DNA from 2 places in the Cupriavidus sp. genome. Region 2 is predicted to be linked to the other one. Evidence: predicted binding sites of a transcription regulator. Region 2 holds the regulator's gene; the other holds the start of a gene.
What was found. Region 2 encodes sigma-54, which starts transcription at its own class of promoters, with help from an activator protein. Its sites were predicted from a motif close to TGGCANGNAANCTGCTTT; they were not measured.

Region 1 (8,233 bases), on a different contig from region 2:
CGTTGAACTGGCCGTCACCCTTGACTTCGCCGATCATCACCGGCTTGTAGAGGTGATGGTTGTCGCCCATCGTCAGGGTGAAGCCGTCCGGCGACTTGAAGGTCTGGCCGTACATGGCCGCGCGGACCTTGTCCACATCGGTCGTACCGGCCTTCTTCACGGCCTGGGCCCACATATGGATGCCGACGTAGGTGGCTTCCATCGGATCGTTGGTCACGCGCTTGTCGCCGCCGGGCAGGTTGTTGGCCTTGACCCAAGCCGCCCATTGCTTCTTGAACGCATCGTTCTCAGGATTCTTGACCGACATGAAGTAGTTCCATGCGGCCAGATGGCCCACCAGCGGCTTGGTGTCGATGCCGCGCAGTTCCTCTTCACCCACCGAGAACGCCACCACCGGCACGTCCTTGGCCTTCAGCCCGGCGTTGCCCAGTTCCTTGTAGAACGGCACGTTCGAATCGCCGTTGATGGTCGAGATCACGGCCGTCTTGCCGCCCTGCGAGAACTTCTTGATGTTGGCGACGATGGTCTGGTAGTCGCTATGGCCGAACGGGGTGTAGACCTCTTCGATATCCTTGTCGGCAACGCCCTTGCTCTTCAGGAACGCGCGCAGGATCTTGTTGGTGGTACGCGGATAGACGTAGTCGGTACCCAGCAGGAAGAAGCGCTTGGCACCGCCGCCTTCCTTGCTCATCAGGTATTCCACGGCCGGGATCGCCTGCTGGTTCGGTGCCGCGCCCGTGTAGAACACGTTCTTCGACATTTCCTCGCCTTCGTACTGCACCGGGTAGAACAGCAGCGCGTTGGTCTCTTCATAGACCGGGAGCACCGACTTGCGCGACACCGATGTCCAGCAACCGAACGTCACGGCAACCTTGTCCTTGGTGATCAGCTGACGGGCCTTTTCGGCGAACAGCGGCCAGTTCGACGCGGGGTCCACCACCACGGGCTCGAGCTTGCGGCCCAGCACGCCACCGCTCTTGTTGATCTCGTCGATCGTCATCAGCGCCACGTCCTTGAGCGACGTCTCGGAGATGGCCATCGTGCCCGACAGCGAGTGCAGGATGCCGATCTTGATCGGTTCCTTGGTTTGCGCCATCAGCGGGCTGGTACCGATCATCGCCGCGGCGGCTACCGCCGACAGCTTCAGCATGTCACGTCGTTTCATTGCAGCTCCCAGTTCGTCCAGTTTGTCGTGTGTGATTAGGGACTACGCACCCCGGGTGATGCTTCTGCAACTAGCGTGCCATGGCTGGGGGCAACGGCGACGTGACAAATCGGCGAAGGGAAGAATGCGACGCACCATGTCGGTGCCAGGCTGGTGAAGCCCGATGAAGGCGGCTGTGCACCGGCAGCGTGCATGGCAACGAAGCGGTGCATGCCGGGGTGCGATCGGTGCCGTGCGCACCGTTCGAATGCCACTTGTCCGGCAAGCAAAAAAAAACGGGACCCCTGGGGGTCCCGTTCTTCAACAGCATGCGAGGAAGCTTACTTCGACATCCACGGCATCATGTTGGCGTTCATGTTGTGCATGATCCAGAGCGAACCGGCCAGCACGATGAACAGGATCAATACCGTGAACAGCAGCGCCATCACGTTCCAGCGCTGGCCGTCGGTACCGTCCAGGTGCAGGAAGTACTTCAGGTGCACGATGATCTGGACCACGGCCATGCCGAGGATGATCCAGAGCGTGGTGGCACGATCGATCGAGCCGTCCATCACGATCTTGAACGGGATCACGGTCAGGATCACTGCCAGCACGAAGCCGATCACATACGACTTGACGCTGCTGTGGCCATGCGACGCGCCGTGGGCGGTCGTAGCGTGTTGCTGTGCCATTTACATTGCTCCCATCAGGTAGACGACGGTGAACACACCAATCCAGACCACGTCCAGAAAGTGCCAGAACAGGCTGAGGCAGTTCAGGCGCTTGGACACGGCCGGGGTCAGGCCCTTCTTCGACAGCTGGTACATCAGCACCAGCATCCACACCATGCCGCTCGCCACGTGCAGGCCGTGAGTACCCACTAGCGTGAAGAACGACGACAGGAACGCGCTGCGGCTTGGGCCGGCGCCTTCATGGATCAGGTGCGCGAATTCGTTGATTTCCATCGCCATGAAGCCGGCGCCAAGCAGGAACGTCACGAACAGCCAGAACATCACGCGGCCCTTCTGCTGGTTCTGCAGCGACACCATGGCAAAGCCATAGGTGATCGACGAGAACAGCAGGATGGCGGTTTCCACGAGCACGTAGTTGAGCTCGAACAGCTCCTTGCCCGACGGGCCACCCGCCACTTCGCCGCGCAGGACGGCGAACGCGGCGAACAGGCACGCGAACAGGATGCAGTCGCTCATCAGGTACAGCCAGAACCCGAAGATCGTGTTCTCGCTGGTGTCGTGATGGGCGTGGTCGTGCGCCTCGTCGTGCGAGTGCGCATGCGCGGGGGCTTGCGCCCCAAAGCGGTCAAGAACTTCTGTCGACATGGTTATCAGCCCTGGGCAGCAATGCGCTGCTGATAGCGCGTTTCGATTTGCTCGACCTCGGAGGCCGGCACGTAGTAGTCGATGTGGTCATCGTTGGCGCGGCGGATGAACGCCACCACCATGCCCACCAGGCCCACGGCGGCAAGCCACCAGATGTGCCAGACCAGCGCGAAGCCCAGCGCCAGGCTCCAGGCACCCATGTAGAAGCCGGCAGCCGTGTTCTTCGGCATATGGATCTGCTCGAAGCCGTCGGTGCGCATGGTCTCGCCACGCGCCTTCATGTCGGTGAACGCGTCCAGGTCACGCACCACCGGGGTGTGCGCGAAGTTGTAGAACGGCGGCGGCGACGAAGTGGCCCATTCCAGCGTACGGCCACCCCACGGGTCGCCAGTCACGTCGGCCAGCTTCTTGCGGTCGCGGATCGACACCACGATCTGCAGCACCTGGAAGAAGATGCCCAGCGCCACGAACACCACGCCCACCACGGCCAGATGCAGCCAGGGCGTCCATTCCGGGTTGTTGGTGTGGTTCAGGCGACGGGTCATGCCCATCAGGCCCAGCACGTACAGCGGCATGAACGCGAAGTAGAAACCGACGATCCAGCACCAGAACGCGCACTTGCCCAGGCGTTCGTTCAGCTTGAAGCCGAACGCCTTCGGCCACCAGTAGGTGATGCCGGCCAGGTAGCCGAACAGCACACCGCCGATGATCACGTTGTGGAAGTGGGCGATCAGGAACAGGCTGTTGTGCAGCACGAAGTCGGCAGCCGGCACGGCCATCAGCACGCCGGTCATGCCACCGATCACGAACGTGATCATGAAGCCCAGCGTCCACAGCACCGGCGACGTGAATTGCACGCGGCCACGGTACATCGTGAACAGCCAGTTGAAGATCTTCACGCCGGTCGGGATCGAGATGATCATCGTCGTGATGCCGAAGAACGCATTCACGTTGGCGCCGGAGCCCATCGTGAAGAAGTGGTGCAGCCACACGATGAACGACAGCACCATGATCGCGCTGGTCGCGTACACCATCGACTTGTAGCCGAACAGCTTCTTGCCCGAGAACGTGGCAATGATTTCCGAGAAGATGCCGAATGCCGGCAGCACCAGGATGTAGACCTCGGGGTGGCCCCAGATCCAGATCAGGTTCACGTACATCATGGCGTTACCGCCGCCATCGTTCGTGAAGAAGTGCATGTCGAAGTAGCGGTCCAGGCCCAGCAGTGCCAGCGACACCGTCAGCACCGGGAAGGCGGCCACGATCAGCACGTTGGTGCACAGCACGGTCCAGGTGAACACCGGCATGCGCATCAGCGTCATGCCCGGGGCGCGCATCTTCAGGATCGTCACCAGGAAGTTCACGCCGGTCAGCAACGTGCCCAGCCCTGAGATCTGCAACGACCAGAGGTAGTAGTCCACCCCCACGCCAGGGCTGTAGTCCAGGCCCGACAGCGGCGGGTAGGCCAGCCAGCCGGTACGCGCGAATTCACCAACGCCCAGCGACACGTTCACCAGCAGCGCGCCGGCCACGAACAGCCAGAAGCTCAGCGTGTTCAGGAACGGGAACGCCACGTCGCGCGCGCCGATCTGCAGCGGCACCACGAGGTTCATCAGGCCCGTCATCAGCGGCATGGCCACGAAGAAGATCATGATCACGCCGTGGGCCGTGAACACCTGGTCATAGTGCTCGGGCGGCAGGAAACCGGTGGCGCCATTGGTGGCCACCGCCAGTTGGGTACGCATCATGATCGCGTCGGCAAAGCCGCGCAGCAGCATGATCAGCGCCACCAGCGAGTACATGATGCCGATGCGCTTGTGGTCGACCGAGGTAATCCACTCGGTCCACAGGTAACCCCACTTCTTGAAATACGAGATCGCACCGAGCAGCGCCAGCCCGCCAAGGGCGACGGCGGTCAGTGTGACCATGATGATCGGCTCATGAAACGGAATCGCCGACAAACTCAATTTGCCAAACATCATTGCTCCTAGATTTGCGCGCCCACGGCCGGCGTGGCCGGCGTGGTCAGGGACACACGCTCTTCGCCGAGCGTGTTACGCGACGTGCAGACCGGACCGCCATCGAAACCTTCGCGGGCGACCGCACGGCCGTCGTGGCCCATGTACTGGTGCAGGACACCGGTGAACAGACCGTCTTCGACGCGGCCGAAGTACGTCACCGGTTCTGCCTCGCTCGGCTTGGCCAGGACCTTGTAGTCCTCCGAAGCGAGCTGTTTGCTGGACGCGCGCACCTGCTCCACCCACTTGTCGAACTCGAAGTTCGACATGGCGATGGCCTTGAATTTCATGCCCGAGAAGCCGCCGCCGCTGTAGTTGGCGGACATGCCGTCGAACGTGCCGGCTTCATTGGCGATGAGGTGCAGCTTGGTTTCCATCCCGGCCATGGCGTAGACCTGGCTACCCAGTTGCGGGATGAAGAACGAATTCATGATCGAATCCGACGTGATCTTGAAGTTCACCGGGGTGCCGACCGGCAGTGCCAGCTGGTTGACCGTCGCGATCTTCAGTTCCGGATAGATGAACAGCCATTTCCAGTTCATCGCCACGGCTTCGACGGTAACCGGCTTGACGTTCGATTCGAGCGGCTTGTACGGGTCGAGATCGTGCGACGACTTCCAGGTGATGATGCCCAGCGCGATGATGATCAGGCACGGGATCAGCCATACCACCACTTCGATCCGGGTCGAGTGCGACCAGTCGGGATCATAGGTGGCCGACTTGTTGCTGGCGCGATACTTCCACGCGAACACGATCGTCAGGATGATCACTGGTACCACGACCAGCAGCATCAGCCAGGTGGCAATCAGGATGATGCCCTTGATGTCCACGCCGACCTGCCCTTTCGGGTTCATCAGCGCGAAGTCGCAGCCGGCCAGCAGGAGCAGGCCAAGGCAAGGCAGGAACCGCGTCAGGCGCGGCATTGTTGGTGTCTTCATGTCACGACGGTCTGGTTGCGCCACGCCTGTGCACAAGCGTGGCACCGCCACCCGCTGCACAAGGCAACAGGCTGGCTGGGCTGGGGAAAACCGGGGACGTGTCCAAGTGGCGCGTGCGAAAAGGGCGATGCAAACGCCTGCGGACCATGCGGCCGGGCAACGCCATGAGCGCGGCTGGACAGCAACTGACGACTGCGTGCGCGAAACGCCGGGGGCGGAAGCGTGCGCTGAGGTAACCGACTGCCTGAACTGCGATCGTTCCCGGTTCGGAGCAGCCACCGGGACAAGCGTTGTGTCACGATGTCCACGCGATTTCCGCCTGCTTTTGACCGTCACGCCAGCGCAGCGAGAGCGGTCTCCGAGCGGATATCGCATTACTTAAAACATCGTGGGCGCGACTGTACCGCAACGCAACATTGCGGGTAAACCCAAACACAACGGAAACACTGTTCTTTTAATCGGACAATGCTTGCAGGTGTCGCGCGAAGGAAACAGTCATGGCGTGATCATCTGTTTGTCGATGAATCTTCTGGACAAAAGAAAGGGGCCGCGTTCTAGCGGCCCCTTCCCTGGTGCATGGACTTCTTACGAATAGCGTCGGCTGATCGATTCCGCCACGCAGACCGGGCGCTCGCTACCCTCGCGCTCGATCGTGACTTCCCAGGTCGACTGCGCCCCGACCAGTCCGTTCCCGGCCGGCTCGAGCCGCTCGACCTTGAGCAGCTTCACGCGTCCGCGCAGCCGGCTGCCGACCGGCACCGGCGAGGTGAATCGCACACGGTTCAGGCCGTAGTTGACGCCCATCTTGACGCCTTCCATATGGATCGCGTTGTGCATGAACTGCGGCAGCAGGGACAAGGTCAGGAAGCCGTGCGCAATCGGGGCACCGAACGGCGATTCACGCTTTGCGCGCTCGACGTCGACGTGAATCCACTGGTGGTCGCCGGTGGCCTCGGCAAACAGGTTCACCTGCTGCTGCGTGATCTCGAACCAGTCGCTGATGGCCACTTCCTGGCCCTGAAGGGTTTCCAGCTCTTCCAGCGATGCGATGGTACGCATGTTAGTTGTCTCCTGCGTTGCTGTTGTGAAGGTTACAAGTCAGGCCGGGCGACGCTTGTACATGCCCATGCCTTTGACCGTGCAGACCAGCTCGCCCTTCTGGTTGCTGGCCACCCACTGGGTCAGCACCACGCCACGGTCGGGCTTCGAGCCCGACGGACGGGCCTCCAGTATCTTCAGCACGGCGGTCAGCGTGTCGCCGGCGTAGACCGGCTTGATCCAGCGGACCTCGTCCACGCCGGGCGAGCCCATGCTGGTCGAGCGGTCACCCATCGACTGTACCAGCAGCCGCATGATGATGCCGCACGTCATCCAGCCACTCGATATCAACCCGCCATAGATGCTCTTCTGCGCGGCCTCTTTGTCTACATGGAACGGTTGCGGGTCGTACTGGCGCGCAAACGCGATGATCTCTTCCTCGGTCACGTGATAGCTGCCGAGCGGAATCTCGCTGCCAACGACATAGTCTTCGAAATACATCTTGTCCGACATGGGGGCTCCAAAGCAAAAAACCGCGCTCGGGGTCGCCGGCGCGGTTCAGGGTCATACGGTTCGATCAGGCGGCTTCCTGGAAGCCAGCCTGGCTGGCGAAGCGGCCCAGATGGTGGTCCACATCGCCAAACGTCGTGTTGATCAGCGTCAGCCGCTTGAACATGTGCGCGGCCGGCAATTCGTCGGTCACACCCATGCCGCCGTGGATCTGCACCGCCTCCTGGCCCACCGAGCGGGCTGCCTGGCCCACGCGCGCCTTGGCGGCGGACACATAGCGGCGGCGCTCCTCGGGGCTGGCCGCCTCGAATTGCGCAGCAGCCAGCAGCGTGATCGAGCGCGACTGCTCGGCATGGATGAACATCTCGACCATGCGATGCTGCAGCGCCTGGAACCGTGCGATGGGCACGCCGAACTGCTGGCGCGTCTTCGCGTATTCGAGCGTGGCGGCGTTCAGCGTGTCCATCACGCCAACCGCTTCGGCGCACAGCAGCACGGCGGCGTAGTCCGCCGTGGCCTCGACCACTTCGTAGCCCTTGCCTTCGGTGCCGATCAGCGTGGCCGGGGCGTCCGTGAAGGTCACGTCGGCGGCGCGCAGGTTGTCGATCGTTCGGTAGTCCTTGACGCTGACGCCCGCGCCCTTGGTATCGACCACGAACACGGAGATGCCGTCGCGATCGGACTGGCCGCCACCGGTGCGCGCCGACACCACGAGCTTGTCGGCCTGGGCGCCGTGGATCACCACCACCTTGCGGCCATTGAGCTTGCCGCCCTTGGCCGTCACGGTCACGTTGTTCAGTTCATAGCGCGCCTGGGGCTCGTTGAACGCCGTGGCCAGCTTCAGTTCACCGCCGGCCACCTGCTCGAGCAGCGCTTCCTGACCACCGGCCACCTTCAGCGCATGCGCGGCCACCACGGTGGCGAAGTACGGTTCCACGACCAGGCCGCGGCCCAGTTGCTCCTGTACCACCATCATGTCGACGGCCGTACCCGAGAAACCGCCCTGCGCTTCGGGCACCGGCAGCGCGGTCAGGCCCAGTTCGACCAGCGCGCCCCAGGCCTGCTCGCCGTAGCCGGCATCGGTCTTGATGTTCTTCTTGCGCGATTCGAAATCGTAGCTTTTCTCGACAAAGCGGCGGATCGCGTCGGCCAGTTGCTTCTGTTCGTCGCTGAGATTGAAGTTCATGTTGCGTGTCTCCTCACAGCCCCAGAATCATCTGGCTGATGATGTTCTTTTGGATTTCGTTG
Region 2 (8,233 bases):
CCCGTGGCAAACAACGGGGTCACCAGCACACACATCGCGATCAGTTTTTTCATGCTTCTCTCCTGGCTGTGGAAAAACATCGTGGCCGCGCGCCATTGTCTGGATGCTGCAAGCTGGCTGGCGGTACCGCACTGGGCTCGATGCCCATTACAGCACAAAACGGTAAGCGGCCATAGGCCGTTGACGCGACGCATGCTGGGGCTTGTAAGCAATTGAAAACCGCGATTGAGACGCGCCAATGAAAAACGCCCGTCCTGGCCGGGCGGGCGTTGGTGCGGCAGGCGGGGCGGCTTGCGGACCGGCGTGCGGACCGGCGATACGGGTGCTTAAAGCAGTCGTCCCTGGCCGCGCGACACCACATCGGCCTGCATGGCGGCTCGCTGGCGGTCCATGAAGTCACGCAGCGTGTCGATACCGCGCAGGCGCAGGATCGTATTGCGCACGGCGGCTTCCACCAGCACGGCAAGGTTTCGGCCAGCCGCCACCTGGATCTTGACCATGTGGATCGGCAGGCCGAGCACGTCGAGGTATTGCGAGTCGAGCGGCAAGCGCTCGAATTCGCCGTCATTGCGACGTACCAGCTGCACCACGAGCTTGAGCTTCATCTTTCGGCGCACCGCGGTTTCACCGAAGATGGTCTTGATGTCGAGCAAGCCAAGGCCACGCACCTCAAGCAGGTTCTGCAGCAGCGGCGGGCAGCGGCCTTCGATGAAATCGGGGCCCAGGCGCACGAAATCCACGGCGTCGTCGGCCACCAGGCCATGGCCGCGCGAAATCAGTTCCAGGCCCAGTTCGCTCTTGCCCAGGCCCGATTCGCCCATGATCAGCACGCCCATCCCGAGGATGTCCAGGAACACCCCATGCATGGTCACGCGCGGTGCCGAGATGCGCGACAGGTACAGGCGCAGGTGGTCGATCACAGCCGCGGAGGACACCGGGGTGGTGAACAGCGGCGTTGAGGACCGCGTGCAGCGCAGTTCCAGGTCGGGCGGCGGTTCCATGCCGTCGGCCACTACCAAAAACGGCGGCTCGAGCAGGATCAGTTCGCCCATCTGCCGCTTGCGCGGTTCGTCGTCGAGTCGCTGGTAGTAAAGGATTTCGGGCTTGCCCAGCACCTGGATCCGGTTCGGGTGGATCAGGTTCAAGTGGCCGACCAGATCCGCGGCCGAGGTGGCTTCGCGTGCGAATTCCACATCGAAGGCACGATCGGCCCCTTCCAGACCTGCGACCCACGACAGTTTGATGTCGGCTGCGTTGTCGTCGAAGATCGACTGCGAGGTGACGCCGGTGAGTTCCATGCGGGATGACTTTCTGGGATGGGGCGGGGATGGCTTCAGGCGGCCTGCGCGGCCAGCCTGCACATCATGGGTGCCATTCGGTAAGCAACTGGTGGACAGCCTCGGGCGTGGGCAGCGTGGCCAGGCCTTCGCGCATTTCCCGGTCCGACAGCAACTGGGCAATTTCCGAAAGAATTTCCAGATGCTGCTGCGTTGCCTGTTCCGGCACCAGCAGGAAGATCAACAGCGAGACCGGCTTGCCGTCGGGCGATTCGAAAGGAATCGGTTCCGCCAGGCGCATGAAGCCGGCCAAAGGCTGCTTGAGGCCCTTGATGCGGCCGTGCGGAATGGCCACGCCAGCACCGAGGCCGGTCGAGCCAAGCGATTCGCGTGCGAAAAGGTTGTCCGTGACGATGGCTCGGGCCACGCCATGGTTGTTCTCGAACAGGAGCCCGGCTTGCTCGAAGACCCGCTTCTTGCTGGTGACGGTGACGTCGAGGTGGATGTTGCCGGGTGGCAGCAGTTTGGCCAAACGATTCATGGGCGATGCACGAGAAGTCTGAGTGGCAAGCCGGCGCGCATGGACCAGCCCGCCGAGTTGGGGCAAACAGGATATTGAGTGCTATGAAGACGCCCGCATTGGAGCGTCCGGCCATTATAGAGCAGGGCTGCCATGCACTTGTGCATTGCAGCGCCGGCGCCGCGGGTGGTGCCGCGAACTTGCCGACCGGTGTGCCCACCCGGAGTCGCCGCCGGCATCGTACGGTCGTTTGCCGCACGGTATGCCAGGCCGGTACATCGGGACCGTTCTGCCTGTGGTTTTGTATGGCGCAGCATACACCGAGCGGCGCGCCTTGCGAACACCCCCGGCCAAATCTAATCGCGGCGAGCGTGGCGTCAAGGTAACGAGCCGCGTGGTGGCTGCCCGGCACCGGAGCATCAAAAAAGCCGCGCAAATGCGCGGCTTTATCTCTTCTTATCGATCCTCTCAGGGAGCAACCTTCAATGGGTTGCCGCCTTATTGTTGCTGTAGCTGCTCAGCGGCCATCTGATACTTGACCGCTTCCCGGTCGTGCCCTTGCACGCGGTCCTTGTAGCGGATCACTTGCCGGTCGAGCTTGTCGACCAGAGAGTCGATCGCCGCATACAGGTCTTCATGATGCGCTTCGACGAAGATGTCCTTGCCCTTGAGATGCAGATTGATTTCCGCGTACTGACGCCGGTCCTTTTCCTTGTGGTTGTCGACAGATAGCAGCACGCTCACGCCAATGACCTGATCGAAATGCCTGACAATCCTCTCCAGTTTCGTTTCCACATACTCACGCAGCGGCGGCGTGATGTCGAGGTGGTGTCCACTGATCTTGAAGTTCATAGCGCTTCTCCTTCTGAAAGAGCCGCACCAGGCAGGCGGTTGCGGCTCGGCTACAAAGACTTGCGGAGATTGACTGCGGGGATTTTCAGCGCTTCGCGGTATTTGGCCACCGTGCGGCGTGCGACCACAAAGCCCTGTTCGCCCAGCAATTCGGCGATGCGGCTGTCGGAAAGGGGATTCCTGGGGTCTTCGGCTCCTATCAGTTGCTTGATCAGCGCGCGGATCGCCGTGGATGAGGCCGCGCCGCCCGTCTCCGTGGAGACGTGGCTACCAAAGAAGTACTTCAGTTCGAAAGTACCCATTGGCGTGGCCATGTATTTGTTCGTGGTCACCCGGGAAATGGTCGACTCATGTAAACCGAGTGTATCGGCTATTTCCCGCAAAACCAAGGGGCGCATTGCTATTTCCCCGTGCGAAAAAAAGTTCTTCTGACGTTCGACAATTGCCTGCGCCACACGCAGGATCGTGTCGAAACGCTGCTGAATGTTCTTGATGAGCCACCGCGCTTCCTGCAGCTTCTGCTGCAGTCCTGCGGCACCCGCTTCTCCTTTTGCACCGCGCAAAATCTGCGCGTACATGTCGTTGATGCGCAGGCGTGGCATCACGTCCGGATTGAGTTGCGCAATCCAGCCGCTACCGCTCTTGCGCACGAACACATCCGGCACCACGAAATCTGCTTCCGGACGGCTATACGCATGTCCTGGATACGGTGCCAGCGAGCGGATCAGATCATGCGCCGCCTTTAATGCTATTTCGTCAACCTGAAGCGCTTTCTTGAGCCGCGTGTAATCGCGCACGGCAAGCAGTTCCAGATGATGATTGACGATCGACAATGCCAGTTCGCGCTGCGGATGCTTGAGTCGTCGCAGTTGCAGGCTCAGGCATTCCGCGGCATTGCGTGCGCCCACGCCGGGCGGATCAAAGCTCTGCAGCAGCGTCAGGATCGCCTGCACTTCATCGACTTCGAACTCGAGTTCTTCCGGGAGTTCCGTGCAGATTTCCTCGAGTGACGCCCCGAGGTATCCGTCGTCGTCGAGCGATTCGATCAGGAAGATCGCCAGGCCCTTGTCGCGCGTGGAAATCTTCAGCGGCGTGAGCTGCTCCATCAGGAACTCGCGCAGCGTGGGATCGGCATCGCGCAACTGCATCGGCGTCTTCTCGTCCTCGTCGCCTTGCGGGCGGCGCGCGAAATCGTCGAGGCTCCAGTCGTTGCCATAGTCCTCGGTGCCGGAATCGCCAAAGCTGTCCTCGTCGCCGCCGGCGGCGCCTTCGGCACGATCCTCGCCATTGGACTGCGGTTCGGCGGGCGCCGGGGCCGGCGCGGTCTGCAGGTTCACCGAACCGTCCGCCGCCACGCGCAGCGGGCTCTCGATCCAGTCGTTCTCGCGTTCGAGCAGCGGGTTTTCCGTCAGCGCCTGCTCCACTTCCTGCTGCAACTCCAGCGTGGAGAGCTGCAACAACCGGATCGATTGCTGCAGTTGCGGCGTCAGGGCCAGATGCTGGGAAAGTCGGAGCTGAAGCGATGGTTTCATGCGACCTATTCTATGCGCATCTTTCCGTTGTTGGAACGGAAATTGCTATCGCAATCAGCTATCGCTGTGACGCCGTGATCGACAACGGCTAGTTGACGAATCGCACGGTTCGGCGCATGTCCCGTAGGACATCGCCATCAGGCGTTACATGCGGAAATTCTCGCCCAGGTAGACGCGTCGCACGGATTCGTTGGCGATGATTTCCTCGGGCTGGCCGGCAGCCAGCACGGTGCCTTCGCTGATGATGTAGGCGTGGTCGCAGATGCCCAGCGTCTCGCGCACGTTGTGGTCGGTGATCAGCACGCCGATATTGCGTGCCTTCAGGAAACTGACGATGCGCTGGATTTCACCCACCGCAATCGGGTCCACGCCGGCGAACGGTTCGTCCAGCAGGATAAAACGCGGCGACGAGGCCAGCGCGCGCGCAATTTCCACGCGGCGGCGCTCGCCTCCGGACAGCGACAGTGCCGGGTTGTTGCGCAAGTGGGCGATCTGCAGGTCGTCGAGCAGGGAGTCGAGCCGGCGATCGATCTCGGCCTTTGGCAACGACTTGCCTTTTTCCACCTGCAGTTCCAGCACCGCGCGGATGTTCTCTTCGACATTGAGCTTGCGGAATACCGAAGCTTCCTGCGGCAGGTACGACAGCCCCATGCGGGCGCGTTCATGAATGGCCAGCCCGCTGATGTGCTGGTCGTCGAGCACGATATCGCCTTCGTCGAGCGCCACCAGGCCCACGATCATGTAGAACGAGGTGGTCTTGCCGGCGCCGTTCGGACCCAGCAGGCCCACCACCTCGCCGCTCTTCACGTCGAGCGACACATCCTTGACCACCGTGCGGGTGCCGTAGCGCTTCTTCAGGTGTCGCACGACCAGCGTGCTGCTGTCGGCGCGGACGGCGGACGCGGGGGACGAGGCGGAGGCTGCGAGCGTGGCGGAATCGTTCATCGGGGACTGGCTGGGAGTAAGGCGTTCAGGGCTTGGCGGGCGTGGTGGATGGCTTGAGGTCCAGCGGCGCGCCTGCGGCGGCTGGTGCGCTGGCATCGGCGCGCGGCGACAGCACGGCGCGCACGCGGCCGGACGAGTTGCCCCCCGTGGTGTTGCTGTCGCCGCCGGTGGCCGTGTAGAACTCGTTGCGGCTGTCGTAGGTGATCAAGGCACCGCGGATCTCGTCGATGATCTTTGCACCGACGCCGGAGACGCGCGCCGCACGGGCGTGGCCAATCAGCTTGTTGATCTCGGACTTCCCGTCGTATTCGATACGGTCGCCCCAGCCGTCGATGTATTCATCCACGCCGTCGCGCTTCTGGCGGATATAGGCCTGGCGGCCCGGCTTGGCCGTGGCGATGGCGTACTGGTAGCCCTCGGGGTCGGTGCGCAGTTCGGCCGCATCGGACTTCAGCACCATCGTGCCCTTGGTCAGCACCACGTTGCCGGTGAGGTTATAGATCTGCTTGACGTCATCGTAGCTGGCGTTGTCGGCCTCCAGCACCAGCGGCTTGCCCTGGTCGGCGCGCTCGGCAAACGCCGGCGCGGCCAGCGTCAGGCCAAGGGCGGCGGCGGCCAGAAGGGCGGGCGCGATGCGGCGACAGGACAATGTCGTCAGGGATGCGGTCATGTTAGGCGAGTGGTGAGGTAAGGACTGCGGCCTGGGCGATGCTGCCTGCCCGGCGGATTATTGGGTCTTGGGCTGTCCCGGCGAGTTCATGATGATGGTGCCCCGCACGTTGCCCAGCAATTGTACTTCGCGGGTGACGTTGTTGAAGATCAGGCCATTGGCCGTCATCACCGACGGACCGCGCGTGAGTTGCACCGGCTTGTCGGTCTTGACGATGTCGTCGTTGACCAGAAGCTGGAAGTATTGCGACGCCGCGGTCATGCGCGGGTCCTTCGACACATCCGCTCCGGCCTGGCGCACGATGAACGCGTTGCCGTAGAGATCGATCACCGAGCCTTCGGCGTTCATCACACCCCGGTTGGCATTGGCCGTCACGGGCGGGCGGTCCGGCTCGTAGGCGCGCATCGCCGGCGTGGTCACGTCGTAGGTCTGGTCGTCTTCGTAATGGACCATCTTCACGCCAGTGAAACGCATCTTGGTGGAGCCATCCTCGGCCAGTTCGGTGGCCGAGAAACGCTCCATCCAGTAGTCTGGCTCGTGGCGCTTGGCGCTCGACTTCTCGGCATCCTCGCGCGGCGAGTTCAACTGCACCAGCCAGAACGTGCTGCCGGCGACGATCGCCATCAGCAGCAGCGGCAGCAGCCGCATGATCAGGCCGGTGAGTCTGGACAGGAAGTCGGGCATCGTTCAGATGACCTTGGCGCGGGTCAGGTCATGGATGTGCAACGCGCCCGCCAGGCGACCGTCGTCATCGACGACCAGCAACTGGTTGATACGGTTGGCTTCCATGATTTCAACGGCTTCCACGGCCAGATGGTCCTGGTGCACCGTACGCGGGTTGCGATGCATGACATCACCGATCGGTACCGTCTTCCAGTCGCGCGGCGTTTCCAGCAGGCGGCGCAGGTCGCCGTCGGTGAACACGCCCACGGCCTTGCCGTCGGGGTCCACCACGGCGGTCATGGCCATGCCCTTGCGCGTGATTTCCATCAGCGCCTGGGCCAGCGGCGTGTTTTCACGAACTTCCGGCACGGCATTGCCGGTGCGCATCACGTCGCGCACATGGGTCAGCAGCTTGCGGCCCAGTGCGCCACCCGGATGCGAGCGGGCAAAGTCTTCCTCGCCAAAACCGCGGGCGTCGAGCACGGCCACCGCCAGGGCATCGCCCAGCGCCAGTGCGGCCGTGGTGCTGGCCGTCGGGGCCAGGTTCAGCGGGCAGGCTTCCTGGGCCACGGCGCCATCGAGGTGCGCATCGGACAGCTTGGCCAGATTCGATTCCGGGTTGCCGGTGACCGAGATCAAGCCGGCGCCAATCCGTTTCACGATCGGGATGATCGAGAGCAATTCGGCCGTTTCGCCGGAATTCGAAAAGGCGACCAGCACGTCGTCGCGCGTGATCATGCCAAGGTCGCCGTGGCTGGCCTCGGCCGGGTGCACGAAGAACGAGGGCGTACCGGTGGACGCCAGCGTGGCAGCCACCTTGCGTCCGATATGGCCGGACTTGCCGATGCCGGACACGACCACGCGGCCGGTGCAGCCGAGAATCATCTCAACCGCCTTGGCAAATTCGGGCGTCAGGCGCCCGGCCAGCGCGGAAACGGCGTCGGCCTCGATCTGGAGGGTATGGCGGGCGAGCTCGAGTGCTCGATTCGCATCGAAATTGGCTATCATGGCGCTGGAGTATACCAACGAATGCGATGGCGCCTGGCCCGGCTACCCGCCTGTGGGCCGCGGCGACCGTCGCGCTTGCCGTCTTTTGCCGGCGGGGTGCAGATGCCGGCGTGGCGCGAGTGCCCGGCTGGTCCTTTCAAAGCTGCCAGACCTGCCCGAATGCATTCTCCGCTGGAACTGACCCTTGTGCTGCTGGCCGCCGCCGTTTTCGGCGTGGTGGCCTTCCGCATGCTGCAACTGCCGCCGATGCTGGGCTACCTGGCGGTGGGCATCCTGATCGGCCCGCACGCACTGGGCCTGGCCAGCGATTCCGGGCAGACCAAGTACCTGGCGGAATTCGGCGTGGTCTTCCTGATGTTCTCGATCGGGCTGGAATTCAGCCTGAGCAAGCTGCGCGCGATGAAGCGGCTGGTGTTCGGGCTCGGGGGCTCGCAGGTGGCGCTGTCGATGCTGGTCGTGATTCCGGCCAGCTGGCTCTTCAGCTGGATGTTTCCGTTGTCCTGGCAGGCATCGGTGGCGCTGGGCGGCGCGCTGGCCATGTCGTCCACGGCGATCGTCGTGAAGATGCTTTCCGAGCGCATGGAGCTCGAGAGCGAGCACGGCCGCAATATCATCAGCGTGTTGCTGTTCCAGGATCTGGCGGTGGTGCCGCTGCTGATCATCATCCCGGCCCTGTCGCGCGATCCCGGCGACCTGGCCTGGGCGCTGGGCCAGGCCACGGTCAAGATCGTGGTGGCCCTGGGTGCGATCTTTTTCCTGGGACAGC

Region 1: urtA (urea ABC transporter substrate-binding protein) is a predicted target of sigma-54. The motif match lies at 1,229-1,246, and genes of this name have one in related genera.

What each region holds. Positions count from the first base shown of each region.
Region 1 covers NZ_DBHKYV010000006.1:165,520-173,752, reverse strand. The annotation lists gene urtA (urea ABC transporter substrate-binding protein) at 1-1,165, opposite strand, end outside; gene cyoD (cytochrome o ubiquinol oxidase subunit IV) at 1,486-1,836, opposite strand; gene cyoC (cytochrome o ubiquinol oxidase subunit III) at 1,837-2,481, opposite strand; gene cyoB (cytochrome o ubiquinol oxidase subunit I) at 2,487-4,460, opposite strand; gene cyoA (ubiquinol oxidase subunit II) at 4,469-5,437, opposite strand; gene ACO550_RS11930 (MaoC/PaaZ C-terminal domain-containing protein) at 6,023-6,496, opposite strand; gene ACO550_RS11925 (MaoC/PaaZ C-terminal domain-containing protein) at 6,536-6,988, opposite strand; gene ACO550_RS11920 (acyl-CoA dehydrogenase family protein) at 7,053-8,171, opposite strand; gene ACO550_RS11915 (acyl-CoA dehydrogenase family protein) at 8,185-8,233, opposite strand, start outside.
Region 2 covers NZ_DBHKYV010000001.1:272,227-280,459, reverse strand. The annotation lists gene ACO550_RS01280 (PsiF family protein) at 1-53, opposite strand, end outside; gene hprK (HPr(Ser) kinase/phosphatase) at 327-1,298, opposite strand; gene ACO550_RS01270 (PTS sugar transporter subunit IIA) at 1,363-1,818, opposite strand; gene hpf (ribosome hibernation-promoting factor, HPF/YfiA family) at 2,296-2,649, opposite strand; gene ACO550_RS01260 (RNA polymerase factor sigma-54) at 2,700-4,181, opposite strand; gene lptB (LPS export ABC transporter ATP-binding protein) at 4,326-5,126, opposite strand; gene lptA (lipopolysaccharide transport periplasmic protein LptA) at 5,152-5,796, opposite strand; gene lptC (LPS export ABC transporter periplasmic protein LptC) at 5,854-6,480, opposite strand; gene ACO550_RS01240 (KpsF/GutQ family sugar-phosphate isomerase) at 6,484-7,467, opposite strand; gene ACO550_RS01235 (monovalent cation:proton antiporter-2 (CPA2) family protein) at 7,627-8,233, shown strand, end outside.